Regions from separate parts of the Jeotgalicoccus sp. S0W5 genome, predicted to be linked through region 2. Evidence: riboswitches for the same ligand, from Rfam matches in the RefSeq annotation. Region 2 holds a riboswitch; the other holds the start of a gene.
What was found. A riboswitch is a leader RNA that binds a small molecule or an ion and turns the genes downstream of it on or off. The one in region 2 is predicted to bind thiamine pyrophosphate.
Positions count from the first base shown of each region.

Region 1 (4,220 bases), on a different contig from region 2:
ATAAGGGTGAAGTTCAGATGGTAGATACGCCTTATAACGTCTATCATCAACCAAGGAACTTGTTTACAGCTCAGTTCATTGGTTCACCACCAATGAATATTCTTGATGGTTTTGTTAAAGATAAGCAGTTCTGTTTCGATGAACAATCCATAGATATTAGTAGTATCAATGGAGTGGGCAAAGAATTAGAAGGTAAGAAAGTATATCTCGGTATTAGACCGGAAAATATGAAGATTAGTGAAAATGATGATGGGGACATCAAAGGGAAAGTCATTTTTAGAGAAAATTTTGGAGCAGAGGTCGCTCACACCATTCAAATTGGTGCAACAGAAATTATTGTAATGTCTAACACAATCATTAATCAAGACGAGGTGTCGGTTATCGTTAATCGAGAACATGTTCACTTCTTTGATAAAGAAACAGAAACAAACTATAAATATTTGATGGAGGATTTATAATGAATATTTTACTTAGTACAAACGCATTTATTACTACTGGCTTTAAGCCACTAAAAGAATTACTAGTTGATTATGATACATTCGATTTTGGACTTGAACTGTTCCCGAATTTTGAAGATAAAAGATTTAAAGATGAATTAGCCGAAATTAAATCGCTAATCAAAGACAGACCCTTGTCCATGCATGGTCCGTATTTTAAGGTGGAGCATAGTGCAGAGAAAGGTACAGATGCTTATAAATATGCCATAGACCAGATTGAACAAACCTTAGAAATCTGTGAAGACTTAAATATCAAGCATCTTGTTTTTCATCATAATAACAAAAAAATTACTGATGAGAATAAAGCTTCATCAATAGTTGAAAGTCAAAAAAATCTTCATGAATTGGATGACATTTGTAAAGAATCTGATGTTGAAATCCTCGTTGAAAATGCAGGGGTCTATGCTAAAAATAATGTACTATTTGATGAAGAAGAATTTATAAGTATGTGTAAAGAAGAGGGAAATAATCTACTTATCGATATTGGCCACGTTAATGCTAATAACTGGAGTCTTGAAAATATTATTTCTTCTTTAAAGGAGCAAATTACGCATTATCACTTGCATAATAATGTTGAAGGGAGAGATGATCATAATAGAATTCATGATGGTTCATTAGATTTTGAAGACTTTGTTAAATTGTATAATATGTATACACCAGAAGCGGACTTAGTTCTTGAATATAACTATGATCTTGGTAATGATATAAGTGCAATAAAAGAAGATTTGGACTTCTTATATAAAACTTTTAAGTAAGACTTTTAAACAACATGCTGTGTTCTCTTATTTTCTTATAAATAGACTAGAAATAATTTGCCATTTATACTATAGTAAAGTGTATTGATTACTTATGCCGACATAGTTTAATGGTAGAACACAGCCATGGTAAGGCTGCAATACGAGTTCGATTCTCGTTGTCGGCTGTTTCAACCAACTCTACAAGAGTTGGTTTTTTTGTTTAATTATTTGCAAAAGATTGTACTAATCGATAATGTTAAATAAAGAATGAAATTTGGAGGTTATGATGACAACAGTCACTCTACAAGAAGCAATTTTTACTGTAAGTAATCTTAGAACCGAACTCGCTAATGAATATGAGAAATTCAGTACAGAGTACCGAGTGCCTATTTCGGTTAACAATGAAAAAATTGATCATGCAGATAAGCTTTCTAAAGTTAATGAATCACTAGCTAAAGTAAAGCAATTGAGAAATGATTTAGTAACTTTAAAAACAGCAATTCACCACAAAAATTCTACAGCTACAGTGGTTCTTGACGGCACTGAAATAACCGCATCTAGTGCCTTAGAGTCATTGAAAATTGAACGTGGTATCATCAACAATATAAAGAACAATATTACTTTTGGCTATGGTCGTGAACGTGTTAAGACTATATCTGGGGTAGGTATTGTTGAAGAGGGTATCATCAATGAAGATGAGATCAAAGAATATCTGTCAGAACTTGAAACACTCGTTAACAAAAAATCAATCTTAATCGATAAATTTAACAGTACTGAAACGATTGACGTCACACTAACAAGCATATAAGTCATGTATTGGTAGAAAGAGACCTATTTTAAATCGAGAATTTGATGGATTACAATTTACGTTTTATTTATCTGTTACGATTTAAGAATTCGAATCAAACGACTGATGGACAATCATAGTGATGATTATCTCTTTCGATGGAGTTTCCCTCAAAAACTTTTGGGTGTTAAGTTTTGCCTTTTTGCTCACCTACAAATTAAATAATAAAGACTAGGGGTGCACTTTTGTGCTGAGAGATGAACAATCGACCCTTTGAACCTGTAGGTTAGGACCTGCGTTAGGGAAGTCTGTGTCGATAAATTTTGGCGACACCTTTCTAATGGACTCGGACCTCTCAACAGGTTCGGGTTTTTATCTTGTCTGGTCGGAAGGGGAGTTTTAATGTTTACTGAACGTTTATGGACGCGTGTGGAAGGGATTTGGTCTTCTTATTTGGAACATCCTTTTGTTAAAGGTTTAGGGGATGGCTCGCTTGATAATGAGAAGTTTCAGCACTGGTTAAAGCAGGATTACGTCTATCTTGTGGAGTATTCTCGTTTAATGGCGATTGGTGCAGAGAAGGCACCAGATCTAGAGACGATGAACTTGTTTACAGAGTTATTACATGGGACTTTGTTCGGGGAGATGGATTTACACCGATCTTTTTCAAAACGCTTTGGTATATCTGAGGATGAATTGTTGGAGACAGAAGCATCAGCTGTGAATACGGCTTATACATCTTATATGCTAAATCATGCTCAGCGCGGAGATGCTGCTGTTGTAGCTGCATGTTTATTAACTTGTGCTTGGTCTTATAATTTTATTGGCAGTCATTTAAAAGAGCAGTATAACCATGATAAGAATCCATACAAAGAATGGGTAGATATGTATTCTGATGCGGAGTTTACTGCCTTAAATAATAATGCTATGAAACTTATGAATCGCTTGGCCGAAGGGAAGCCTGAACGTGAGCTGAAGGTCTTGGAAGATATTGTTGTAAAGACGAGTAAGTACGAGTATATGTTCTGGGATATGTGTGAGAACAGGGAGACTTGGGATGTCTAGTTTGAGGTGCAGATTTAGCTGAAATGCAGTTATAAAAGATCATAAGTTTTCTAAATTGTTAAGGGTCTGTAAAACATGTGTATTCCATAATTTCTTTGGGGTAAGCTAGGACTAACATCACGATTCAGTCTGAAAACCTATACTACTTTAAGGAGAGGGAATTTATTATGAAGAAACTCTTAACTGTTACATCATTAGTAGGCGTATTGGCACTTGCTGCATGCGGAGGCGGTTCTGAAGAAGAAGGTACAGAGGAAGGTACAGAAACAGAAGAATCTGGTACAGAAGGAACTGAAACAGAGACTGAAGGCACAGAATCAGAAGATACAGAGTCAGAAGATACTGAATCAGATGACGAAGGTGAATAGAACATTTGAATATCGGCCGCTGGTAAAAACCGGTGGCTTTTTTTCTTGATGCGAATTATTAAAATTTTGTAAGGGTATCATATATAATATATATAATTCGACATATTACAGGAGCGAAAAGAAGTATGAAAATTGGTGTGATTTCTGATTTGCATATTGATCGATACAATGATGAAAAACTACAACAGAAGGATTTTACCTTAACCTTGGCAAATGAGGTGAATCGTCAATCACTCGATGTGTTGTTGATAGCGGGCGATATTTCAAATGATCATATGCGGTCTTATCGTTTCATGCAGGCACTGGAACAAATGACAGGCGTTGTGATTTACTTTGTGCCAGGCAACCATGATTTTTGGAATCAATCAGGAGATGATAAGACGACACAGGAGATACATCAATTCTTCAAAAGCACGAAGTATTATAAAGAAGGCGAACCTGTAGATCTAGGTAACGGCTGGGCAATCGTTATGAATGCCGCTTGGTACGACTATACTTACGCAAGTGACCGCTTTTCTAAATCACGTCTAGAAGAACGCAGTTATTACGGTGGAACATGGCAAGATTTAGTACGTGTAGATTGGGGAAAAAGCGATCCAGAGATATCTTTAGAATTTGCAGAAAAAGCTGCACATGATTTGGAAATGATAAAGGATAAGAAAATTATTTTAATGACCCATGTCGCAACACATAAAGCATTTAGAGTTCCCATGCCAAACCGCTTATTTGATTACTACAACGCCTTTATTGGTACGTCAGACTTTGA
Region 1 is NZ_SIRQ01000004.1:106,344-110,563, reverse strand. It holds gene EYB29_RS07030 (ABC transporter ATP-binding protein) at 1-458, shown strand, start outside; gene EYB29_RS07025 (sugar phosphate isomerase/epimerase family protein) at 458-1,252, shown strand; tRNA gene EYB29_RS07020 (tRNA-Thr) at 1,349-1,419, shown strand; gene EYB29_RS07015 (hypothetical protein) at 1,521-2,042, shown strand; TPP riboswitch at 2,245-2,343, shown strand; gene tenA (thiaminase II) at 2,424-3,086, shown strand; gene EYB29_RS07005 (hypothetical protein) at 3,254-3,454, shown strand; gene EYB29_RS07000 (metallophosphoesterase) at 3,580-4,220, shown strand, end outside.
Region 1: linked by a shared signal. The riboswitch ahead of tenA (thiaminase II) and the one ahead of EYB29_RS01680 (3-oxoacyl-ACP reductase) in region 2 are both predicted to bind thiamine pyrophosphate.

Region 2 (4,220 bases):
ATCATTCAGCTTAATACTTATCGAGTTCCAGCATTTCTCTAAACGTTTCACCGTTATAATCTCTTCTAAAAATGCCGCGTTTTTGCATTTCCGGAATGACTAAGTCGACGAAGTCTTCAAGACTTCCTGGGAGTGTTGGAGGCATCAAGTTAAATCCATCTGCGGCACCTTCATTCATCCATCTTTCTAATTCATCGACAATTTCTTCAGGCGTGCCAATGAGTGTTAAATGTCCACCTCCAGCGTTGAGATAACCGAGTAGTTCTCTGACTGTGGGATTTCTGTCTTCTATAATTTCTAAAACAGTTTGATAACGTCCAACAGGTCCTTTGAATTCTTCGACTGGCGGCAATTTTGGTACTTTTTCGTCGAGTTTCCATGATTTTGTATCTTGCTGAATAAAGAATTCGAGCTGATTAAGTGCAGTATCAATTGGAAGTAGGTTGTCTAATTTTGCTTTCTTTTCTTGCGCTTCTTCTCTTGTTTTACCCACGTAAGTCACTAGTCCCGGAAATACTTTGATATAGTTGTCTGGACGACGGCTTTCTTTTATGGCTTGATTTAATTTTTCACGATAAATATTTGCTTGTCTTAAATTCCAAGAAACTGAATAGACAGCATCAGCATATTTCGCAGCCAGTGCAACACCTTCTTTTGAAGCCCCGGCTTGCATAGCCACTGGTTTACCCTCTTTTCTTAAAGGTAAAGTTAGCGGACCTTTAACTTGGAAGTTTTCACCATTGTGATTGAATGGCTGAATATTCTTATTTTTAGTAATTGTGTTATTTTCTTTATCTGGCTTGTAGCTTTCAATTGACCACGATTCAAATAATTTATTCATGACTTCAGCAAATTCATCCGCTTTCTTATAACGAACGGCTCTCTCAGGCAATTCAGGTATACTGTGGTTTTGTGCTTCGCGGTCGGTCATTGAAGTCACCAGATTCCATCCCATGCGTCCTTTTGTTATGTGTTGCAGTGTGAGTAACTGTCTTGCTGTGGTAAATGGGTTATTAAATGTACTTGAAATAGTTGAAACAAGTCCAACGTTATCTGTGACTTTACTCATAGCAGTTAATGCAATCATTGGGTCAAAATAACTCGCTGGTAATTCAGTTGGACTATCTGCGGGGAAGGCTTGTGAATCTGCGAAAAATACGGCATCAAATTTTCCGCGTTCTGCAATTTTTGCCAGATTTTCATAATATTCAATTGTCGTGAATTCATTGACACTCGAATCGTCTTCTAACCATGCTGCCTGATGGTGACCCACACCATACAATAAAATTCCTATATTTAACTGTTTAGAATTATTCATAATATATACCGCCTAGTTCATAGTAAGTCCGCCGTCTACCGTGATGTTTTGCCCTGTAACCCCATCTGCTGCCTCAGAACAAAGATAAACAACCATATTAGCAACGTCTTGTGGGGTTGTTACTTTTCTCAATGGTGTGGACTGTGCGATTAAATCAAATACTTCTGGTGTTGTGACTGCACTTGCGTCTGTTGTTTTCAGTAAACCGCCAGAAACAACATTTGCTCGGATACCATACTGTCCAAGTTCTGCTGCAACGTTTCTGGTGAACCCAATTAAAGCAGCTTTTGCAGTGGTGTACTCGTGATATGGTACTACAGGATTTTGATATAGATTAGTTCCAATACTAATAATTGCACCGTCTTTACGTTCTAAAAACTGTGGTATTACACTTTGTGATACGTTGAATGCAGCTTTTAGTGTCCCGTCTAACTGTTGCTCGTAATCTTTATAAGTCAAATCTTTGAATGATTTTTGAGCGGTTGGATCAAATTTAAAGTTAACGAGTGCATTGTTTACAACAACATCAATCTGTCCGAAATGTTCAGTTCCTTTTTTAACTAACTGCTCAACTGCTTCACGGTCTGTAATGTCCGCTTGAATCGCAATGGCTTGTGCTCCAATTTCGTTTTTTAACTTCTCTGATTCTTCTTTACTGTTGTTGTAGTTAATTATGACATTAAAACCTTTTTCACTTAGTGCTTTTACGATATAGCTACCAAGTCCTCTTCCACTTCCCGTTACTAAAACTGTCCTTGTCAAATAAATCACTCCTATAATTTTTTAGAATAAAAAAATACGCAGCCTTCATAGGAAAGTTACGTACCGAGAGTAAATTATATGCCCGCAAAGACATAGATATACAACTGTATCGATGTAACACTTTCCTACGCCAGTTTTAACTGGATCAGGTTCAAAGGGTCTGAGGTTACCCTCATCTCAGTTTATAAAAACGCCCCTAGTGCGAATCTATTCTATTTAACATCATTGTATTACTTTACGAAGATACGTCAAGTAAATCACAAATTATGTGAATAGGAACAAACACAATTCAAATTCAATTCTGTAACTGTACTGCTATCTAGTTCTTATATGATTGAGTAAATGTTAAAAGATAGTTATCAGTATAATTAAAATATAATTTTATTTGCAATATTTAACTTTTTAGAGTAACTTGAAGTTATTGATTGGAAAATTAAATAGTTAAGACCACTGGAAGTGTCTTTGAAAAAGGCTGAGATTAAAGTGTAGACTTTGGGATTCCGGGAACCTGATACAGTTCATACTGGCGTAGGAAAGTGGCGAAAGTAATATGTGTTGATGCATACTTGCGCTGTTTTTCTATATAGAAAAACAGCGCTTTTTTATATTAAGGGGTGACATAATGCTTATTGCAATTACACATTTTAAGATATTAATTTCCAAGGACATTGTTCATTTCAATACGATTTCATCCTGTATCGATTATCTTTTACTTCGTACACCCATGTCCGACAACGAGTTATCATCTTTCCTTTGTCAGCTTATTCAATCAGGTTTCCCTAAAGAAAAAATCATCATTCACACTTCGACTAAATTGCTGGAATCTTTTCGTTTAACTGCCATCCACTTTAGAGAAAACGATCCAACTGCATTAACGTATAAAAAAGAACATCCGGATATTTCAGTCAGCATGTCTGCTCATTCATCTGAATCTGTCAAGAAAGCACAGGACAATCATCTCGACTTTGTATTATACGGGCATATATTTGAATCGAGTTCAAAGAAATCTTTGCCGCCGCGTACACATCAAGAAGTACGTGATGCACTTTCTTATGAAATTCCGGTCGTTGCACTTGGCGGTATCAATTTAACAACTATCAATCAATTACCGGCAGGTTTCAGTGGTATCTCGGCAATTTCTGCATTTATGGATGCATCACCCAATCAAATCACCAGATTAAAAGAAGAATGGCAAATATTAAATTTGATGTAAGTAAATGCTCCATTGCTTAGACACTATAACTTGGTTAATATATTTCCCAGCTGTCGCAGTACTTAAAAAACTCTCATTTGAAAGGATGAAACAATATGCAGTGCACCGTCAACGGAGAACTCCATTATTTTGAAAAGGATATTACCATAGCTACCCTGCTGGACCACCTGGATGTAGATGATAATCGTATTGTAGTGGAACACAATGGGGAATTGATAAAAAAAATTGTATTTAAACAACAAGCAGTGAAAAATAATGATCGACTTGAATTATTAGAATTTGTAGGAGGCGGATAATATGTTAGAAATTGGAGATTTAAAATTTAACTCAAGGCTATTTTTAGGTACTGGAAAGTTCTCAGATGAGAAAATACAGGCCGCTGCAATTGAAGCGTCAGGTACAGAAGTGCTGACTTTCGCTGTCAGACGTATGAACTTATTTGATAAAGACCTGCCCAACCCGCTGGCAAATATTGATTTAAGAAAATACACGACATTTCCGAATACAGCAGGGGCGAAAACAGTGGAAGAAACTGTACGCATCGCAGAAATCGCAAGACATGCGGGTGTCTGTGACATGATTAAAGTTGAGGTTATTGGTGATGATAAGACATTACTGCCTGACCCAATTGCGACATACGAAGCGTGTCAAATACTGCTGGACAAAGGTTATACAGTCTGTCCATATATTTCAAACGATGTCGTGCTTGCAAAAAGACTCGAAAGACTTGGTGTTCATGCAATCATGCCGCTCGCTTCTCCTATAGGTACGGGACGCGGTATTAATAATCCATTGAATTTAAGATATATTGTAGAACAATCCAGCATCCCTGTTATTGTGGATGCAGGAATCGGTTCACCCAAAGATGCGTGCTATGCTATGGAGCTGGGTGCAGATGCGGTATTATTAAACACCGCTGTATCGAAT
Region 2 is NZ_SIRQ01000002.1:172,521-176,740, reverse strand. It holds gene EYB29_RS01685 (NtaA/DmoA family FMN-dependent monooxygenase) at 11-1,318, opposite strand; gene EYB29_RS01680 (3-oxoacyl-ACP reductase) at 1,331-2,080, opposite strand; TPP riboswitch at 2,186-2,288, opposite strand; TPP riboswitch at 2,523-2,632, shown strand; gene EYB29_RS01675 (thiamine phosphate synthase) at 2,805-3,293, shown strand; gene thiS (sulfur carrier protein ThiS) at 3,389-3,589, shown strand; gene EYB29_RS01665 (thiazole synthase) at 3,591-4,220, shown strand, end outside.